One region of the Pseudomonas sp. HR96 genome, then DNA from elsewhere that is predicted to be linked to it. Evidence: riboswitches for the same ligand, from Rfam matches in the RefSeq annotation. Region 1 holds a riboswitch; the other holds the start of a gene.

Region 1 (10,089 bases):
CGTCGGTGCGCGGGCCACCTTTGGTGGCCAGGAACGTGCGGTTGAACGGCAGCGCGACGAACGGCCCCTGGCTGATCGGCGCCAACCCTGCATGAATGCGCTTGTCGCTTCGGGCCAGGCCATGGGCGCCCCCGGCACGGGCGAAATCCTCGTCGACGCCGCGTTCGCAGAAGCCATTGAAACGCGCCACCGTGGCCTCGAGTTGCGCGGCGGGCAAGCCGATCTTCTCGGCCAGGGCGGCCAGCGTCGGCGCGCGCACCAGCCAGCGGGAATCGAAGCGATGGAACCAGCGCAGCATCGGCGAGCGCTTGAGCAGGCTGCGGTCGGAAATCACCCAGGCCGGCAACTGCGCCGATGCGCCACCTGGACTCTCGCGCTGGTCCAGCGCCTCGCCGAGGTTGAAAGTGAACTCGTTGACGAAACGCTGGCCGTGGCGGTTGACGATGATCGCGTTCGGTTCGTAGTGAAAGAACACCGCCAGGCAATGCGCCTGGCCCTGGTAGCGCCAGGGCATGGCCGGGTTGATGTTGGCCTGGTCCATGTGCGCCAGTTGCGCGCCGGCCTGCTCGGCCATGCGCTGGCCGTCGCCTTCGTTGCTGCGCGGGCTGGCGATGAAGTCCACCGGGCCGGGAAAATGCTCGGCCAGGCGCGCGGCATCCCACTCGAAACCGCCGCTGGCAAGGATCACCCCACGCGGCGCCAGCACCTTGAGCACCTGCCCGTGCTGCAGCGCCCACAGCCCGCCCACCCTGCCCTGTTCATCGAGCAGCAGGTGCGTGGCGCGCGCGTGGCGCTCGAACTGACAGCCCAGGCGTCGACAGCCCGCCAGGAGCCCGGCGATCAACGCCGCACCCTTGCTGCGCGTGCCGCTCAACCAGCGCCACAGCAAGCGTGGCGCCAGGCGCCAGGCGCTGGCCAGGGGATGGTGGTAGACATCCAGGCCGATGATTTCGTGGTAGCTGTAGTACTGCGGCAACGGCGAGGGCCGCAGCCAGCGGCCCAATGCACCAATACCGGCACGGCGCAGCTGGCGGCGGGTCAGCGAGCGCGGTGCGAGCATGCGTCCACGCGCCTTGGCACCGGGGTACTGCGCCAGGGGGTCGGGCTCGTCGGTGAGTTCGAAGCGCACCGGTGAATGGCCCTCGAGGCATTCGATCATGGCCCCTGCAGCGGCGCTGAATGCCCGCCACAACGGCTCTTCGGCAGATTGCCAGCCCGGCGGCGCGCTGGCTCGCAGATAGTCCAGCGCCTCCTCGCTGCTGTCGGCAATGCCGGCAGCAGCTGCATGAAGATTGGCCGGCGCCCAGGTGGCGCCGCCGGACATGGCGCTGGTGCCGCCGAGCCAGGCGCTCTTTTCCAGCACCAGCACGCGCAATCCACCGGCGGCAGCGGTCAGCGCCGCGCTCAGGGCTGCCGAGCCGGAGCCGACCACCACCATGTCGCAATGCAACTCACGGTCGGCCATGGTAGGCGCCGGCCCCGTGGCTGCGGGCGGGTTGTCCGCCAGCCAGGTGGGCATCTCAGGGCTTGGGGTTCTGGATCGGGTTGCTGGATGTCAGGTTGATGCCCGGCTCTGGCAGCTTGAGGGGCGCCAGGTCCCACTTGTCCATGATCTTCTCGTAGTTGCCGCTGGCGTAGACCGCCTTGAGCGCCGCGAGCATGGCGTTGGCCATGGCCGGGTCGTCCTTTTTCACCACGATGCCCAGGTAGAACTTCGGCATCAGGCTGGAAGTCACCACGCGAATCGGCTTGGGCGCCGACTTCTCCATGTCTTTTGCGGCGGCGGCATCGTTGACCACGAAATCCACGCGCCCGGAGTACAGCGCCAGCAGCACGGCGTCGGCCGAGGGGTACTGCGACAACTCGATGGCCGGCTTGCCGGCATTCACGCAGTGCGGGGAGAACAGTTCGGTGATGGTGCTGGCGAAATCGGTGCCCGATTGCACGGCGGCGTGCAGGCCGCACAGCGATAGCGGGTCCTCACTGACCTTGGTGTTGCTCTTGAGGGTATACAGCGCGTTGGTGGCGTAGGAGAAATCGACGAAGGAGACCTGTTTCTCGCGCTCCAGCGAGTCGGAGATGCACTCCATGGCAACGTCGTAGCGCCCGCTCTGCACCCCTGGAATCAGGCCGTCGAAGGCGATCGAAGTGGCCTTGACCTTGACCCCGAGCTTCTCGCCCATGGCGTTCCACAGGTCGGGCTCGTAGCCGACCATGGTCTTGTTGTCGGCGGCAAAGGATTCGCATGGTGGGTAATGCGCGTCGGTGACCAGGTTGATCACGCCCGCCTTGCGCACCGCCTCCGGCAGCATGGCGTGCAAGGTCGGGTCCATGCTTTCGGTAGGGATCTTGACTTCACTGGCGGCGTGGGCCGCACCCATGACACAGCAGAACGACAGCAGCGGCAAGCTTAAAGCGAACACTTTCATCAAGGTCTACCTCGGGGTCGATGCGCACGTCTGGTGCGCGCAGCCAAGCCAGCTATCCTGTGCCGAAAAGCGCTTCCCAAACACCTCGGAGCAACAAGCATGCCATGGAAAATTAACTGAGCGATTAATCTTCAGGGTATTGATCGGCTTGACCTTTCATCGGCAGAACCGCGCTTGCACGGGGGTCCCGCCGGCGCACCAAGCGGGCGCACAATCACCCGAAAACAGCCCAATAGCGTGCAAGTTAATTAGGCGATTAATTATTCTTGCAACCGATCGACACCGGGCATAGGCTCTTTGGCACCCCCATCCACTCCCTCGAGGGCTGCACACCATGACCACCGACGAAATGATCGAACTGCTCGAACGCGAGCGCGAAGCCATCTGGCGCACCATGCCGGATGAAGTGGCGGCCATCGGCCGTGGTGAAATCCCTCGCGGCACTGGCGCACGCGGGCAATACCTGAGCACCTTGATGTTCGCCGAGGGCGAAGCCCGCACCCTCGCCGACGAAATGTTCTGGGGCCTGATCGAAGTCTGCCGCCAGCCGGGCGCCGACCTCGCCACACTGAAAATGGTGATTCGCCAGATCATCGGCTACAAGGCCGACTTCTTCGATTTCGTCGGCCTGCCGGGCGCAGCCGCCACGGTGCATCAGTACGTGGCCGTGGCCGATGCCACCACCACCCTCGATGAACTGGAACGCCTGACCGGCGCCGCGCTGTCGTGGGCCAACCGCCTGCACATGTGGGTCGACCACGTATTCCCATGGGGTGTTGGCGACGGCTTCCGCAAGCCGAAGACCAAGACCAAGACCGCCATCGCCTGATCAGCCCACTTCAATACAGGAACCCCGTCATGCTCTTGAGTCTGAAAGTCGAAGGTCAATCCATCTGCCTGATCGAAATCTGGGAAGACAAAGTGCCGAACCTGGCGCAGATCTTTCGTGAAAAACTGCCGCTGCAGAGCTCCCTGCAGCACGGCAAACTGCTCGGCGATCTGGTGTTCTTCACCCTGCCGATCGTTGCCCCGTGGGAAAACCGCTACCTGACCCAGGACGTCGGCAAGGAACGCATCGAGAAAACCGGCCACGCCGCCGGCGCCGTGTGCTTCTACAGCCCGCGCCAGCAACTGTGCATCGTCTATGGCGACGACGTATCGGCCGAGCCGTTGCCGATCTCTTACATCGGCGAGGTGGTGGAAGGCGCCCTGCAGCTCAAGGTAACCGGGATGGAGACCTGGTTCGAACAGGGTGCGCTGGTGGAGTTGGCGATCGCCGACTGAGGTTGCAGGCGACGCGAGATCAGGCCGGGCGCACGGCCAGATGCTCCAGCACCAGCTGGCGCATCACCACGATGGCGTTCTTGAAGTTGAACTTGGGAAACATCATCGAGCGAAACAGCACGCCGTCCAGGTAGGTGGAGATGAACATGGCCATGTCGGCCGGGTCGACTTCGCGGAACACGCCGCTGGCGATGCCGTCCTTGATGGCCTTGCGCAGCACCTGGGACTCCTTGTCGTAGAACTTGCGGATCGCCTTGTCGATACGCACCGTGCGGCCGTGGGAGCTGGCGTAGTCGAGACTCATCTTGGCCAGCTTCTGCAGCAAGGCGAACTGCAGGATGTGGATCTGCAACCAGAGGAAGATGATCGACTGCGGCTCGACCGCATCGGACTTGATCGAGTTGAACTGGCGGAAGGCATCTTCCACCGTCGACTCGACCACGCCGAGAAACAGCTCTTCCTTGCTGCCGAAGTAGTAATAGATCAAGGCCGAGTTCATCTGCGTGGCCTTGGCTATGTCCTTGATGGTGACGGTGGAATAGTTGTGCTCGGCGAACAGGTCCAGCGCGGCCGACTGCAGGGCCTTGGCGACATCGGACTGTTGGCGCTTGTCGCGCACGGCAGCCATGTCGATCTCCTCGGCGGGGTTCTTGTCCTTTTTCGCCAGACTACTCTTCGCTGCCATGTTGAACCCTGATGTCGATGACCGATGTTGGAAAATCCAGATACCGCGCGGCTGCGCATTATCAGCTGACGCCGGTTATTCGTCCATGCGCAACGCAGCGCAGCGCCAAGACCCGCAAAGGAGCATGCCATGCCCAGCGATTACCAGATTGCCGCTCTCGGTGACCTGCCCCTGCAATCAGGGCGGATCCTGACGGATGCCAGGCTCGCCTACCAGACCTTCGGCCAACTCAATGTGGCCGGCGACAACGTGGTACTGCTGCCCAGCTACTACACCGGCAACCACCGTTCCTACAGCGGCTGGATCGGTGCTGGTCGCCCGCTGGACCCGGCGCGCTGGTTCATCGTCACGGTCAACCTGTTCGGCAATGGCTACTCCACTTCGCCAAGCAACTCGGCTACCCAAGGTGGCGCCGACTTCCCCCGGGTCAGTCTGGAGGACAACATCCAGGCCCAGCGGCGTCTGCTCTGGGAGGTGCTGGGGGTGCGCTCGCTGGCGCTGGTCGGCGGCTGGTCGATGGGCGCCATGCAGGCGTTCAACTGGGCGATTCGCTATGCCGACGATGTGCGGGCGTTGCTGGCGGTGTGCGGCACCGCGCGTTGCTGGCCGCTCAACCAGGTGTTTCTCGAGGGCGTGCGTGCCGCGCTGCAGGCCGATCAGAACTACAGCGCCGGGCGCTACCGCAGCCCGCCCGAAGCAGGACTGCGCGCATTCGGCCGCGCCTACGCCGGCTGGGCCTACTCAGCGCAGTTCTTTCGCGAACAACTGTACCGCGACCTGGGCTTCGACAGCCTCGAGCAGCTGTTGCTCGACTGGGAGCAAGACCACATGCGCCATGACGCCAACGACCTGCTGTGCGTGCTCGACAGCTGGCATCAGGCAGACCCCAGCCAGTTGGCCCACGGCGGTGACCTTGGCGCAGCGCTCGGCGCCATTCGCGCCCGTTGTGCAGTCATGCCAGGCAGTACAGACAGCTACTTCACCGAAGCGGAAGCACGCTTGGAATGGCGCTCGCTGGGCAATGCCCAGTGCCTGCCGCTGAACTCGCCGTACGGTCATTGCGCAGGCGCACCGGGCCGCTTCGCTGTCGAGACGGCGAGCATCGACCGCGTGCTGGGCGAGCTGCTCGCCGGCATCTGATATGGTTTTTTAAGTTTCATCTGAATCTGTTATGAATCGGTCCCGGCGCGCATCCTTCACCCCATCACAGCGACAACCCTGCCGCTCAATTGGAGGTGTGAAATGGATGGCGTCATCATGCTGGTCATCATCGCCGCAACACTGGGATCATTCGGTTACGTGATGTACCTGATTCACAAGGAAAGCCGCGGACAATAGGGCTTAAGTCCATCCCCGTGTTGCCGATATCCTTGGACTATTCCAAGAACATTCAGGTGGCAACATGGGCAGTTTGCGAAGCATGTCGATCGGGCAACGGCTGTGGCTGATTCTGATAGTGGCCATGGCCATGCTATTCAGCCTCGGCCTGGTCATGCTCAAGCAGATCCATGACGATCTGTTCCGTGGCCGTGTGGAGCGGACCATGCACGTGGTCCAGGCCGCCAGTGGCGTGCTGGAGTATTACCACGGCCTGGAAAGTGCCGGCACCTTGACCCGCGAGGCCGCGCAGAAGCAGGCGCTGACGGTGATCCGCGGCCTGCGCTATGACCAGACCGACTACTTCTGGATCAACGACCTGCGCCCGGTCATGATCATGCACCCTACCAACGCCAAGCTCGAAGGCCAGGACCTGTCCGGCGTCCGCGACCCGGACGGCTTCGCCCTGTTCAGTGAAATGGCCAGACTGGCCCAGGCCAAGGGCGGCGGCACGGTGGACTACCGCTGGCCCAAGCCCGGTGCCAGCGAACCGGTAGAGAAGACGTCCTACGTGCAGTTGTTCGCGCCCTGGGGCTGGGTGCTCGGCTCGGGCGTGTACGTCGACGACATGCAGGCCGACTTCATGCAGCAGATCTGGCATGCCTCGCTGGTCGGCCTGGGCATCGTGCTGGTCATGGCGGTGCTGGTGCTGCTGATTTCGCGCAGCATTGTGCGCCCATTGCGCGCCACCGTAGCGGCCATGGCCAACATCGCCAGTGGTGAAAGCGACCTGACCCGTACCCTGGAGGTGCAGGGCAACGATGAGATCACCCTGCTGGCAGGGCACTTCAATACCTTCACGGCCAAGCTGCACCGCGTGGTCAGCGAGCTGCAGGCCTGCGCCACGGCGCTCAACCAGTCCTCGGGCGAACTGGGCAGCAATGCCGAACAGGCCCAGCAGCGCAGCGAACAGCAGGCACAGCAAATGGAGCTGGTGGCCACGGCGGTCAACCAGGTGACCCACGGGGTGCAGGACGTGGCACGCAACGCCGAGCATGCCGCCAGCGAGATGCGCGACGCCCAGGCCCAGGCCGAACAGGGCCAGCGCAACATCGACAGTTCTCTGAAGCAGATCGACTCGCTGTCGGCGACCATCGACGATGCGGTGCAGGTGATCCGCACCCTGGCCGGCGAAAGCACGCAGATCGGCACGGTGCTGGAGGTGATCAGCTCGATTGCCGAACAGACCAACCTGCTGGCGCTCAACGCCGCCATCGAGGCCGCGCGCGCCGGCGAGCAGGGTCGCGGCTTCGCCGTGGTGGCCGACGAGGTGCGCCTGCTGGCCCAGCGCACGCAGAAGTCCACCGCCGAAATCCACGCCATGGTCCAGCGCCTGCAGACGCACTCCGATTCAGCGGTCAAGGTCATCGGCGAAAGCAGCCGTGCCTCGCGCCTGACCATCGAACAGGCCAACCAGGCCGGGCAGAGCCTGACCTCGATCAGTCAGGCGCTGATCAATCTCAGCGGGCTCAACGCTTCGATCGCCAGCGCGACCTTGCAACAATCCCATGTGGTCGAGGACATCAACCAGAACGTCACCGTCGCTGCCGGCCTCTCCCACCACACCGCCCAGGCCGCCGAGCAGTCCAGCGCGGCGAGCCTGGGGCTGAAGCAGTTGAGTGGCGAGTTGAGTGGGTTGCTGCGCCAGTTCAGGTTGTAAGCTTTGCCGGCTCAGGTCGCGCAAGGCTCAGGGCCACACCGCGAGCATGAAAGGGAAATCTTTTTACGGACTTTTCACCTTTTCACCGCTAAGATCCCCTCCTTCGTTGGGGAGTAACCCGCGGCCCGCCTCAGGGGCCGAGTTCGCATCAACATTCTCGGCAGCAGCCGTGGTGCGAGCACTCCATGAGTGGGTGAGACCGACGACACTTCCACGCCTCTAGTCGGGCGCGTGGCCGTGTCGTTGTCTCATTGCCCGACTGGAAGCTGCGCGTGAACCCGATCTCCCTCGTACTCCTGGCCCTGGCCATGTCCACCGATGCCTTCGCCGCCGCCATCGGCAAAGGCTCGAGCCTGCACAAACCGCGTCTGAGCGAAGCGCTGCGCACCGGGCTGATCTTCGGCGTGATCGAAGCCATTACCCCCCTCATCGGCTGGCTGATCGGCCAGGCCGCGACGCGCTGGGTGGCCAACTGGGACCACTGGATCGCCTTCACCCTGTTGCTGGTGCTGGGCCTGCACATGATCTACAACGGCCTCAAGGCCGATGAAGCCGAGGAGGAAAAGCCCTCCCGTCACTCCTTCCTGATGCTGGCGGTCACCGCCTTTGCCACCAGCATCGATGCCCTGGCCGTGGGCGTCGGCCTGGCCTTCGTCGACGTCAACATTCTGATCGCGGCGGCCGCCATCGGCCTGGCGACCATGACCATGGTCACCCTGGGGGTAATGCTCGGACGGGTGCTGGGAACGGTGGTGGGCAAGCGCGCCGAAATCCTCGGCGGCGTGGTGCTGATGCTGGTGGGTGCGACGATTCTTTACGAGCATTTGTCGGCGTGAATCAACGCCCGCCCGGCGCATTGCGCAACCGGGCTGGCGCGTTCGCCATCACACGTCGAGCAGACGCTCGGCCGCGACCGGCTTGAGGCGCGGGGTCAGCAGGTGGATGACCAGGATCGCCACCAGGTAGGCGCTGCCGGCGACGATGAAGATCGGCTGGTAGGACTTGAACACCTGGAGGATGTAGCCGTTGTAGGTGGTCATCAGCATGCCGCCGATGGCCCCTGCGGTACCGCCGATGCCGATGACCGAGGCCACCGCCTGTTTCGGGAAGAGGTCCGAGGGCAAGGTCATCAGGTTGGCCGACCAGGCCTGGTGCGCAGCGGCCGCCAGGCCGATGATGCCCACCACCAGCCATAGGCTGGAGACGAACTGCGCGGTGACGATCGGGGTCACCGCCAGGGCGCACAGCAGCATGGTGGTCTTGCGCGACAGGTTGGCGCTGCGGCCGCGCTTCATCTGTTTGGACGACCCCCAGCCACCCAGCACCGAGCCGACGTCAGCCAGCACGTACACGGCGATCAACGGTGGACCGAACGACTTCAGGTCCAGGCCGTAGGTCTTGCCGAGGAAGTCCGGCAGCCAGAACAGGTACAGCCACCAGATCGGGTCGGTGAGAAACTTGCCGGCGGCATAGGCCCAGGTTTCACGGAAGGTCAGCAGCTTGAACCAGGAGAACTTGGCCGGCGTGGCGTCCACGGGCAACGAGGGATCGGTATCGGAGCGGATGTAGTCCAGCTCGGCGGCGCTGACCTTGGGGTGGTCCTGCGGGCTGCGGTACACCAGCAGCCAGGCCACCAGCCACAGGGCGGTGACGATGCCGATGGAAATGAACGCCGCGCGCCAGCCCCAGGCCAGGGTGATGGCCGGCACCAGCAGGGGCGTGACGATGGGACCGAACGCGGTGCCGGCGTTGAAGATGCCGGTGGCCTGCGCCCGCTCCTTCTGCGGGAACCACTCGGACACAGCCTTGAGGCTGGCCGGAAAGCTGCCCGACTCACCGAAGCCCAAGGCAAAGCGCGCCATCGCGAACTGCGTGACACCGTTGACCAAACCATGGCAAATGCTGGCGATGGTCCACAGGGTGAAGGCCAGCGCGTAGCCGATGCGCACGCCGACCTTGTCGATGATGCGGCCAAAGGTGAGGAAGCCGATGGCATAGGCACACTGGAACCAGAACACCACGCTGGCGTAGTCGGTTTCCGTCCACTTGAGCTCGGCGGTCAAGGTGGGCTTGAGGATCCCGATCATCTGCCGGTCGATGTAGTTGATACCGATGGCGACGAACAGCAAGGCACAGATGGTCCAACGGTAGCGGCTGGTGAGGGTGCGAGGCGTTGCAACGGGTGTGGCGATGCTTGCAGTGGCGGCGCGAGGCGCTGCCTGGCCGTTAGGCGCAGGTCCGATGTCGACTGTCATGCTGCGGCTTCCTTTGTTGTTTTTATTATCCAGCGATTCCCGGGATCTGCCGGGTCCAACCCACCGACAGCAGGGCGGTGGATTTGTCAGTCATCGTATGAGGCGTTTCTGAGTGTGTCAATTCGACCAAAGGCGCCAATGGTCGTTATTTTGTCCTGGGCTTGTAGAAGATGAACTTGTCGGTTTCAGCGGTCTTCAGGTAGTCCTTGCCCCAGCCGTCCAGCGCGACATGCCGGTCATGAAAGAACAGCGCGCCGCCGGTCCGATCCTTGAGCTGCTGGTTGAGGGCTTTACGCGCGACTTCCTTGGCGACGGTGTAGCGATCCTCTTCCTGGACCTGGTCCGCGCGGCCATCACACCACCAGGAAAACTGGCAGTTCTTTTTCTCCGAGCCCTGCT
Region 2 (10,089 bases), 2.5 Mb from region 1:
TACCATCAGCGCCAACTTCCGCGCCGACGTGGTCAGCGGCAGCCGCCACTACAGCGGCCGTTATGCCGCCTCGCTGGACCAGCGTTTCGGCATGGCGCCGAACCAGGAAACCAACACCCGGCTGGTCAGTGATGTGTTGAGCGATGCGCTGACCCGCGTATTCAAGGATGCCACCATCGGGCAGACCCTCAGCCAGCAGTAAGTCGCCGCAAAGATTCCCCCTAGGACCGAGCGAGCTCGGTCCTAGGGGGGCACCTTCAAGCCGCCTGGTACAACTCCAGCAGGCTGATCCCGGTCGCCAGGTCCACTTCCGGCCAGTCGCGGTGCTGGTGCCCGCCCAATGCGCAATACACCACCCACTGGCGATCCTGCACGTTGAAGGCAAGCGCGTCGATCAGCGCTTGCTGTTCGTCGCTGGGGGCGATCAGGTAGAGGCGGTCCTGGTTCTGGGCGTGCAGCATGACGATCTCCGAGGCTGTGCAAATGAGGTGCGACAGCCTGGCGCTTTTACATGACGGGCGTATGACGTTGCCCTATAAAGGCAGGCCGGCCTTGACCCGGTACTGGTTGCGCACCGGCGTGGCGTACTGCACCACCAGGTAGGGCTGCTGCTCCACCGGGCATTCGTCCAGGCGGCTTTGCCATTCTTCCCTGGCCTGGGCCAGCTCCTCCTCACCGAACACCTCTTCGGCGCGCGGCACCTGCAGGCTCGGGTCGGCGTCGGCCCACTGCGCGTAAGCCAGGTAATGCACCGGGAACAGGCGGTAGCCGCCGAGAATCAGGCGGTCGACCTCGGCCGCCAATTGCTTGGTGTCTTCGAACACCTCGCTGATCGGCGGTGCGAAATTGACGTGCACCCGGCCCTTGTAGCCAGTGATGCCCTTGGCGATGCTCTGGTCGTCCTCGCCCGGCGCCTTGGTGTAGCTGCCGGTGGTGGCGCGCAGGTAGAGCTCGCGGGCCTTGGCCTGGTCGCAGGGGTCGTACTCGTAGCTGATCGACACCGGGGTCAGGTTGAGTGAGCGGATCACCTCGCCGAACGGCTCGTCCTTGCGGCTCATGTGAAACATTTTCAGGATCGCCGAATCGGTACGGTCGTCACCGTCCTTGGCACGCCCCTCGGCCTGAGCGATCCAGATCGACTGGCAGTCTTTGCGGATCGAGTGGCTGATATAGGCCGACAGCAGTTGGTAGGCCGCCAGTTTTTCCCGGCGCCCGCTCAGCGAGCGATGCACGATGAAGCTCTTGTTCAGGCGCATCAGGTCGCTGACGAAGGGCTTTTGCAGCAGGTTGTCGCCGATGGCGATGCGCGGCGTGGGCAGGCCGGCGTGGTACACCGCATAGTTGACGAAGGCCGGGTCCATGACGATGTCGCGATGGTTGGCCAGAAACAGATAGGCGCTGCCCGACTTGAATTGTTCGACGCCGGTGTAGGTCACACCGTCGGTGGCGCGGTCGATGGTTTTGTCGACGTAATACTCGACCTTGTCCTGCAGGGTCGCGACGTTGGTGACGCTGGCGAACTCTTTGCGCAGTCGATGGGCTATAAGTGGTTTGAGCGCCCAGCTGAACGCGCCGGCGGTGCGCGGAAAACGAAAGTGGGTGAGGATGTCGAGAAACGCCTGGTCGCTGAGCAGCCGTGCCAGTACGGCAGGTACCTCGGCGTCGTCATACGGTCGGATGGCATCGAATTCGCCCATCATGCTCTCTTGTTGTAAACGGCTGGTGATCGAGACTGCGCTGGTGTTCATGAAAACCCAACGTTGCAAAGTAGACCGGCGATTATACGCATAACTGAAGTGGAGAGACCGTGATGCTGGAAACCCAAGCGTACGACTGCCCCTATTGCGGCGAGCCGGCCGAGGCGGTGCTGGACCTGTCCGGCGGCGACCAGCAGTACATCGAGGACTGCCCGGTGTGCTGCCGGCCCATTGTCTTCAACCTGCAGACCGATGGCCAGGAATGGATGCTGGACGTGTACAGCGAGAACGAATGATGCGCCGAGTCTATGAGCCTGGAAGCCTGATGGAAGCGCAGATGCTGGTCGACATGCTTGCCAGTGAAGGCGTGCAGGCCTACCTCAGTGGCGGCGATCTGGTTGGCGGCATGGGCGACCTGCCGGCCATGGGGCTGCTGTCGTTGAATGTCGATAACGACCAGGCCGAGCACGCGCGCCAACTGATCGCCGAGTACAATGCGGCCTTGCCGTTGTCCGGCGATGATCAACCGGACAGCGTTCCCGGTATTTTGCTGTGCTGAGTGGCTGCTGTCGGTGGGCCCAAGAGTGTTTTTGCTGATGTGTGGACGTTACGCTTTATTTCGCTGGTCGCCGGCCTTTGCCGCGCTGCCGGGCTTTCCTGCCGACCAGCAGGCGCAGTGGAACATCTCGCCGGGCGATTCGGTGCTGATCCAGCGTCTGGACGCCGGCCAGCCGCAATTGGCCCGCGCACGCTGGGGCCTGACGCCGGCCTGGCTGACCGACTTGTCGCGCACCCCGGCCCATGCTCGCGCCGAGACCGTGGTCGAACAGCCGATGTTCCGCGAGGCGTTGCGCCTGCGCCGCTGCCTGTTGCCCGCCAACGGTTTTTACGAATGGCGCGGCAGCGTGCGCAAGCGTCCTTACTGGTTGACGCCGGGGGAGGGCTCCTCGCTGTTCTTTGCAGCGATCTGGGAGGCCTACCCGGTGCAGGAACAGGTCTGGCTGAGCACTGCGGTGATTACCCAGCCGGCCGCCGGGCAGCGCCGGCCACTGATCCTCGACGCGGCCGGCCAGCAAGCCTGGCTCGACCCCGACACGCCGATGCCGGTGCTGCATACCTTGCTTGCTGCGCCGCCGGCGGCGTTGCGCGAGCGGCCGCTGGCCAATCTGATCAATGATCCCAAGCTCAACGCGCCGGAGTGCCTGACCCCGGCGTGATAAGGCTTTTGGCCATGCAATTGTATCGAAGGCAATACAAAGACTAGGATGACCCGGTTTTCATCAGGAGTCCGAGTATGCGCACATCACTCTCCATCGCCTGCGCCGCGATGCTGCTGGCCGGTTGCCAGGCGGTCAACACCACCGATCCTGGCGCCGTGGGCGTCGACCGCAAGCAATACATGTTCAGCCTGCTGACCACCGACCAGGTCAACCAGATGTACGCCCAGTCCTATCAGCAGACCGTCAGCGAAGCGAGCACCAAGGGCGAACTGGCCAAGGGCAGCAGCGACGACACCCGGGTGCAGGCCATTGCCAAGCGCCTGATTGCCCAGGCGCCGACGCTGCGCGCCGACTCGGCGCAGTGGCAGTGGGAGGTCAATGTGATCAAGAGCGATGAGCTCAATGCCAACTGCGGGCCTGGCGGCAAGATCATCGTCTATTCGGGGTTGATCGATAAGCTGCAATTGTCCGACGACGAGATCGCCGCCGTGATGGGCCATGAGATCGCCCATGCCCTGCGTGAGCATGGCCGCGAGGCGATGTCCAAGGCCTACGGCGTGCAGATGGCCCGCGATGGCGCGGGCAGTCTGCTGGGTCTGGGCCAGGACAGCCTGGCACTGGCCGACACCGTGGTGCAGTACAGCCTGACCCTGCCCAACAGTCGTGCCAACGAGAACGAAGCCGACCTGCTCGGCCTCGAACTGGCGGCCCGAGCCGGCTATAACCCCAACGCCGCCATCACCCTGTGGAACAAGATGGGCGCCGCCGCCAATGGGTCGGCGCCCCCCGAGTTCATGAGCACGCACCCGGCCTCGGCCAACCGTATCGCCGCGTTGCAGGCGGCGATCCCCAAGGTGATGCCGCTGTATCAGAAGACCTTGTGACTCACGCCCCGCTACTGACCTTAATGGCCTGATACACCGCAATGATCGCCAGCACGAAGAACGCCGCAGCGGCGACCCGGCGAATCAAGGTCAGTGGCAGGCGGTCGGCGGCGAAGTTGCCGGCCAGCACCACGGGCACGTTGGCGATCAGCATGCCCAGGGTGGTGCCGATGATCACCAGCAGCAGGTCCGGATACTGCGCGGCGAGCATGATGGTGGCGACCTGGGTCTTGTCGCCGATCTCGGCGATGAAGAAGGCGATCAGGGTGGTCAGGAATGGACCGAACGCGCGCTTGGTGGTGGCTTCGTCGTCGTCCATCTTGTCCGGCACCAGAGTCCACAGCGCGGTGGCGGTGAAGCTGGCGGCGAGAATCCAGTGCAGGATCGAGTCGGTCAGGTAGCTGCTGATCCAGGCCCCCACGGCCCCGGCGGCGGCATGGTTGGCCAGGGTCGCGGCGACGATGCCGGCGATGATCGGCCAAGGCTTGCGAAAGCGTGCCGCCAGGATCAGGGCGAGCAATTGGGTCTTGTCGCCGATTTCGGCGAGGGCCACGATCCCGGTAGGGACGAGAAGGGATTCCAGCATCAGGTGAGTTCCTATGGGGGCGGGTCGACACGGCTATGACACGTACAGCCTCCCCGCCCCGGGTAAGGTGTGCGTGTCATAGGTCTTGTCAAACCCCGGACTCGTCTGGCGCGAATCGCTGGGTCGCACGCGCCATGGTCTGTGGACCAAGTATGTTGACGCGTGCCGGACGAGCATGGCGCTCGTGGGAGACTACTCCCCTAGGACGGAGCGGATTCTGCCTAGGCGAAAGCGTTTGTGCAAGCGCGGAATCTACCCACGTTTGGCGCGATAGACCTTGAACCCTTGGCCTTCTGCCAGTACGGCGCATATGCCCAGATGCTTCTCGATCAACGGCTGATAGCGCAGGAAGCTATTGGCGACCAGCCGGAGTTCGCCGCCTTTTTTCAGATGTTTGGCCGCTTTTTGCAGCATGTTTTCCGACGCCTGATAATCGGTGTGCACTCCGGTATGGAACGGCGGGTTGCTCAGAATGGCGTCGAGAAAGCGTGGTGCGGCATCTATGCCATCACCGACGATCACCTCGGCTTCCAGGCCGTTGGCCGCCAGGGTCAGGCGGCTGCTGGCGGCGGCGAAGGCATCCACGTCCAACATTGTTACGGTATTTTGCGGATAGCGGCGCTTGATCGCTGCGCCGAGCACCCCGGCGCCGCAGCCGAAGTCGAGCACGTGGCCCTGGGTCAGGCCGGCCAGATGCTCGAGCAACAGCGCGGTGCCGCGATCCAGGCGGCCGTGGCTGAACACCCCGGGCAAGGTCACCACCTTGAGCGGCGCGTCGCCCACCGGCAGTTCGTAGTGCTGGGCAAGGCTTTGCAGGCTCACCGCCGCAGGCGGTGTATCGACCTGCACCTGCCAGAGCTGACAGTGACGAGCGCTGTCGAGTTTGCGTGGCGTGCCAAAGGCATGCAGCTGCTTGGAGGCCCCTTCGATGCCACCGCGTTTTTCGCCCACCAGAAACAGCTGTTTGCCGCCCAGGCGGCAGGCGAGGGCGTTGAGCAGGTAGTTGGCCAGGTCTCGGGATTTGGGCAGAAACAGCACGGCGGCTTCGAATGAAGACTCCGGCGCCTCGACACCGAAGGCGCTACGACCTTCGAAGCGGGCCTGCAGAGCGCTCTGGTCGCCCGCGTGCCAGCACCAGCCGTGAGCTTCAGGCAACTGGCCGAGCAGGTCGTCGGCAGGCAAGCCGGCCAGCAGCAGCGGGCCTTGGAACAGGTGGGCTTGGCGAAGCAGCACTTCACTGCGCGGGTCCATGGGGGCTCCTGGCAAAAGGGCGGAGTCTATCAGGGCTGGCGGGGTTACCAAACATCTCGGGGGCCAGGAGGCCGGCTTCAGCCGGCATTGGCTGCCAATTGACCCATGATCCGCTGCCGCGCTTCGCGGCTGCCCCAGGCGTTGTGCGGGGTGACGATCAGCCGTGGAATGTCATCGGCCAACAGCGGATTGCCCTGGGTTGGCGGCTCCGTCGTCAACACATCGGTGGCCGCACCGCCCAGATGCCCCGCACGCAACGCATCGGCCAGCGCCTGTTCGTCGATCAAGCCACCGCGCCCGGTATTGACCACGAATGCGCCAGGCTTGAGCAGGCGCAACTGCTCGGCGCCGATCAGGTGACGGGTCTGCTCGGTCAGCGGGCAGTGCAGGGTCAAGGCATCGATCTGCGGCAGCAGTTCGGCCAGTGGCAACCGGTCCGCGCGCTCGGGGCGGCCGGGCAGCTGGCCGATCAGCACTCGCATGCCGAAGGCTTCGGCCAGCCTGCCCACCGCGCTGCCGAGTTCGCCATGGCCGAGCAGCCCGAGGGTCTTGCCCTGCAGCTCGACGATGGGGAAATCCAGCAGGCAGAACTGGCTGGCCTGCTGCCAGCGCCCGGCCTTGACCGCCTGTTGATAGTCGGCAAAACGGGTGGCCAGGGCCAGCAGGAGCATGAGGGTGTGCTGGGCCACCGACGGCGTCCCGTAGCCCTTGCAGTTGCGTACGGGGATGCCGCGCGCCTGGGCGGCGCCCAGGTCGATGTTGTTGGTGCCGGTGGCCGCCACCAGAATCAGCTTGAGCTGCGGGCACTGAGCGAGGGTCTCGGCGCTCAGCGGTACCTTGTTGACGATGGCCACCTCGAAGCCTTGCAGGCGCGCCACGATCTGCTCGGCGGCGGTCGCCTCATGCAGTTGCAGGTCGCTGAACACCGCCTGCAGGGGCGCCGGGTCGAGGTCGCCGAGGTCCAGCGAGCGGTAGTCGAGAAACACGGCGCGAGGCAAGGTCATCGGCAAATCTCCTGAGCAAAATTGCCCTAACCCTAGGCCCTGCGCTGTCCGGGTACAAGTGCAGGCAACTGTATCTTTCAGTTGTGCGCAAGCGGGGGTAAGGTAGCCGGCTTGTCGATCGACCCTGCCGAGGCCGCCATGTACTGGACCGAATTTCTGACCGTTGCGCTGATCCACCTGCTGGCCGTGGCCAGCCCCGGGCCGGACTTTGCCGTGGTGGTGCGCGAGAGCGTGACCCATGGCCGCCGCGCCGGCACCTGGACGGCCTTCGGGGTCGGCTCGGCGATCTTCCTGCATGTGGGCTATTCGCTGCTGGGCATCGGCCTGATCGTGTCGCAGTCGATCGTGCTGTTCAACGCCCTCAAATGGCTGGCGGCCGCCTACCTGCTGTACATCGGCTTCAAGGCGCTGCGCGCGCGGCCGGCGCCAGCCGGCGCCGAGCAGGTACAGGCCGAACCCAGGGTGCGTACCCCGCGTCAGGCCTACGTGGCCGGTTTCATGACCAATGGCCTGAACCCCAAGGCCACCCTGTTTTTCCTCTCGCTGTTCACCGTGGTCATCAATCCGCACACGCCGCTGCTGGTACAGGCAGGCTATGGCGTCTACCTGGCACTGGCCACCGGCCTGTGGTTCTGCCTGGTGGCGATGCTGTTCAGCCAGCAACGCGTGCGCGCCGGTTTCGCCCGCATGGGCCACTGGTTCGACCGCACCATGGGGGCTGTGCTGATTGCCCTTGGGGTAAAAATCGCCTTCACCCAGATGCGCTGAGTTGATCGAGCGCTCAAGAAATGCCGGGGCGGCGCCGATAACGCTGATATCGCAAACTCATTGTGGAGGGCCTGGATCGCCCCATTGCCCGCCATAGATGGCTCCTGCAGTCGCCTGGCCCGCCGATTGGCCGCCATACAACAATGCATTAGAGAGCCGTGTCGATGACCGCAAGCAAACCTTTCTGGCGCCGGGCCAGGTTGCCCCTGGCCGTGAGCCTCGCCTCGTCGCTGGCTACACCGGCATTGGCCTTGAGCTTCAATGTCGGCGAAATGGAAGGGCAGTTCGATTCTTCGCTGTCGATCGGCAGCAGCTGGTCCACGCAGAACCCCGACAAGAATCTGATCGGCGCCAATAACGGCGGCCATGGCCTGTCGCAGACCACTGACGACGGCCACCTGAACTTCAAGGCCGGGCAGAGCTTCTCGCAGATCTTCAAGGGCGTGCACGACCTGGAGCTCAAATACGGCGACTCCGGGGTCTTCCTGCGTGGCAAGTACTGGTATGACTTCAAGCTGCAGGACGACGACCTCGACTTCAAGAACGTCAGCGATGCCGGGCGCAAGGAGGCCGCCAAGTCGTCCGGTTTCGAACTGCTCGATGCTTTCGTCTACCACAACTACAACATCGGCGACTTGCCAGGCTCGGTGCGGCTGGGCAAGCAGGTGGTCAACTGGGGCGAGAGCACTTTCATCGGTGGCGGCATCAACACCATCAACCCCATCGACGTCTCGGCCTTCCGCCGCCCTGGCGCGGAAATCAAGGAAGGGCTGATTCCGGTCGACATGTTCTATGTGTCGCAGAACCTCACCGACAACTGGTCGGCCGAAGGCTTCTACCAGTTGCAGTGGCAGCAGACGGTAGTGGACAACTGCGGCACCTTCTTCGCCAACTCCGACGTCTCGGCGCCTGGTTGCAGCAACAACCTGGCGGTGCTGCGTACCCGGGCCGGCCTCAACGGCTCGCTGGCGACCGCCGGGCAATCGCCGGCCGCAATTGCGGCCATCGATCGCGGCCTGGCGGCGCAGGGCGTGAGCTTCGGTGCGCCCGATGAAGGCGTGATCGTGCGCCGGGCATCGGACCGCGACCCGAGCAACAGCGGCCAGTTCGGGGTGGCCACGCATTACATGTTCGAGCCGCTGGACACCGAGTTCGGCGCCTATTTCATGAACTACCACAGCCGCCTGCCGATTTTCAGCGGGCACGGTGCGCCTTCGTCGTTCTACAGCGCCAGCCCGCTGGCGTCGCTGCTGATCGCCGGCAATTCCAGCTATTTCATGGAGTACCCCGAGGACATTCGGCTGTATGGGCTGAGCTTCGCCACCACCCTGCCGGAGGGCACCGCCTGGAGCGGCGAGATCAGCTATAGGCCCAACCTGCCGATCCAGCTCAACACTACCGACGTGCTGTTCGCCGGGCTGACGCCGCTCAACCCCAATGTCTCGCCGCTGCAGGCCAGCCCCGACACCGATCTGCACGGTTACCGGCGCAAGGAAGTGACCCAGGCGCAGACCACCTTCACGCACTTCTTCGACCAGGTCATGGGGGCCGAGCGGTTGACCACCGTCGCCGAGGTCGGCTGGACCCACGTTGGCGGCCTCGACAGCAGTTCCAAGGCGCGCTACGGCCGCGATGCCACCTTTGGCCCCGGGCCACTGGCCAACGGCACCTGCCAGGCGCTCAACGCCCAGGCGCTGGCGGGCGCGGCGCAGAACAACGTCAGTCGCTATTGCGAAAATGACGGTTTCACCACGGCCGATTCCTGGGGCTACCGAGCCCGCGCCATCTGGGATTACAACAACGTGTTCGCCGGTATCAACCTCAAGCCCAACCTGGCCTGGTCCCATGACGTCAAAGGCTACTCGCCAAGCCCCGGCGGCAATTTCGAGGAAGGCCGCAAGGCCATCAGCCTGGGGCTCGACGCCGACTACCAGAACACCTACACGGTGGGCCTGTCGTACACCAACTTTTTTGGCGGCAGGTACAGCACCGTGGATGACCGCGACTTCGTCGCGCTCAGCGCCGGCATGACCTTCTGACCCCTACCGCCTCGAGGAGCACGCTCATGAAAACAACAACGCTTGCCTGGCGGGTCGGGGCATTGGCGCTGTCACTGCTGGCCAGCAGCGTAATGGCCGCCGTGCCGCCGGCCGACGCCGCCCGGCTCGGTACCACGCTGACACCCATGGGCGCCGAGCAGGCCGGCAATGCCGCCGGGACCATTCCGGCCTGGGCGCCGCTGGCGAAAAACGCCGGGGCCGTCGACGCCAAGGGCTTCCTTGCCGACCCCTATGCCAGCGAAAAACCTTTGTTCACCATCACTGCGCAGAATCTGGAGGCGTACAAGGACAAGCTCTCGCCCGGCCAGTACGCAATGTTCAAGCGCTACCCGGACAGCTACAGAATGCCGGTCTACCCGTCCCATCGCGGCGCCACAGTGCCGGATGCGGTATTTGCCGCGATCCGCCAGAATGCCCTGAAGAGTCGCCTGGTGGCCGGTGGCAACGGCCTGGAGGACTTCCAGACGGCGGTGCCGTTCCCGATTCCGCGAAACGGTCTCGAAGTGATCTGGAACCACATCACCCGCTACCGCGGCGGCAGCGTCAAGCGCCAGGTCAATCAGGCCACGCCGCAGCAGAACGGCTCCTACAGCCTGGTCAGCTTCGAAGACCAGTTCGT

The links. A riboswitch is a leader RNA that binds a small molecule or an ion and turns the genes downstream of it on or off. The one in region 1 is predicted to bind manganese.
Region 2: another riboswitch for manganese. It lies ahead of SFA35_RS04765 (TMEM165/GDT1 family protein); the one in region 1 lies ahead of mntP (manganese efflux pump MntP).

What each region holds. Positions count from the first base shown of each region.
Region 1 covers NZ_CP139141.1:3,458,855-3,468,943, forward strand. Annotated here, with positions in the region: gene SFA35_RS15470 (FAD-dependent oxidoreductase) at 1-1,519, opposite strand, end outside; gene SFA35_RS15475 (ABC transporter substrate-binding protein) at 1,521-2,429, opposite strand; gene SFA35_RS15480 (hypothetical protein) at 2,764-3,258, shown strand; gene SFA35_RS15485 (hypothetical protein) at 3,288-3,713, shown strand; gene SFA35_RS15490 (TetR/AcrR family transcriptional regulator) at 3,733-4,398, opposite strand; gene SFA35_RS15495 (alpha/beta fold hydrolase) at 4,528-5,538, shown strand; partial or broken gene SFA35_RS26765 (cache domain-containing protein) at 5,942-6,529, shown strand; partial or broken gene SFA35_RS26770 (methyl-accepting chemotaxis protein) at 6,848-7,435, shown strand; yybP-ykoY riboswitch at 7,532-7,702, shown strand; gene mntP (manganese efflux pump MntP) at 7,708-8,271, shown strand; gene SFA35_RS15510 (MFS transporter) at 8,320-9,690, opposite strand; gene SFA35_RS15515 (cell wall hydrolase) at 9,836-10,089, opposite strand, start outside.
Region 2 covers NZ_CP139141.1:1,005,544-1,015,632, forward strand. Annotated here, with positions in the region: gene SFA35_RS04730 (YajG family lipoprotein) at 1-202, shown strand, start outside; gene SFA35_RS04735 (hypothetical protein) at 258-461, opposite strand; gene SFA35_RS04740 (1-acyl-sn-glycerol-3-phosphate acyltransferase) at 534-1,700, opposite strand; gene SFA35_RS04745 (CPXCG motif-containing cysteine-rich protein) at 1,811-1,993, shown strand; gene SFA35_RS04750 (putative signal transducing protein) at 1,993-2,256, shown strand; gene SFA35_RS04755 (SOS response-associated peptidase) at 2,294-2,914, shown strand; gene SFA35_RS04760 (M48 family metallopeptidase) at 2,992-3,801, shown strand; gene SFA35_RS04765 (TMEM165/GDT1 family protein) at 3,803-4,387, opposite strand; yybP-ykoY riboswitch at 4,479-4,600, opposite strand; gene SFA35_RS04770 (class I SAM-dependent methyltransferase) at 4,640-5,638, opposite strand; gene SFA35_RS04775 (2-hydroxyacid dehydrogenase) at 5,716-6,642, opposite strand; gene SFA35_RS04780 (LysE family translocator) at 6,781-7,410, shown strand; gene SFA35_RS04785 (DUF1302 domain-containing protein) at 7,575-9,449, shown strand; gene SFA35_RS04790 (DUF1329 domain-containing protein) at 9,476-10,089, shown strand, end outside.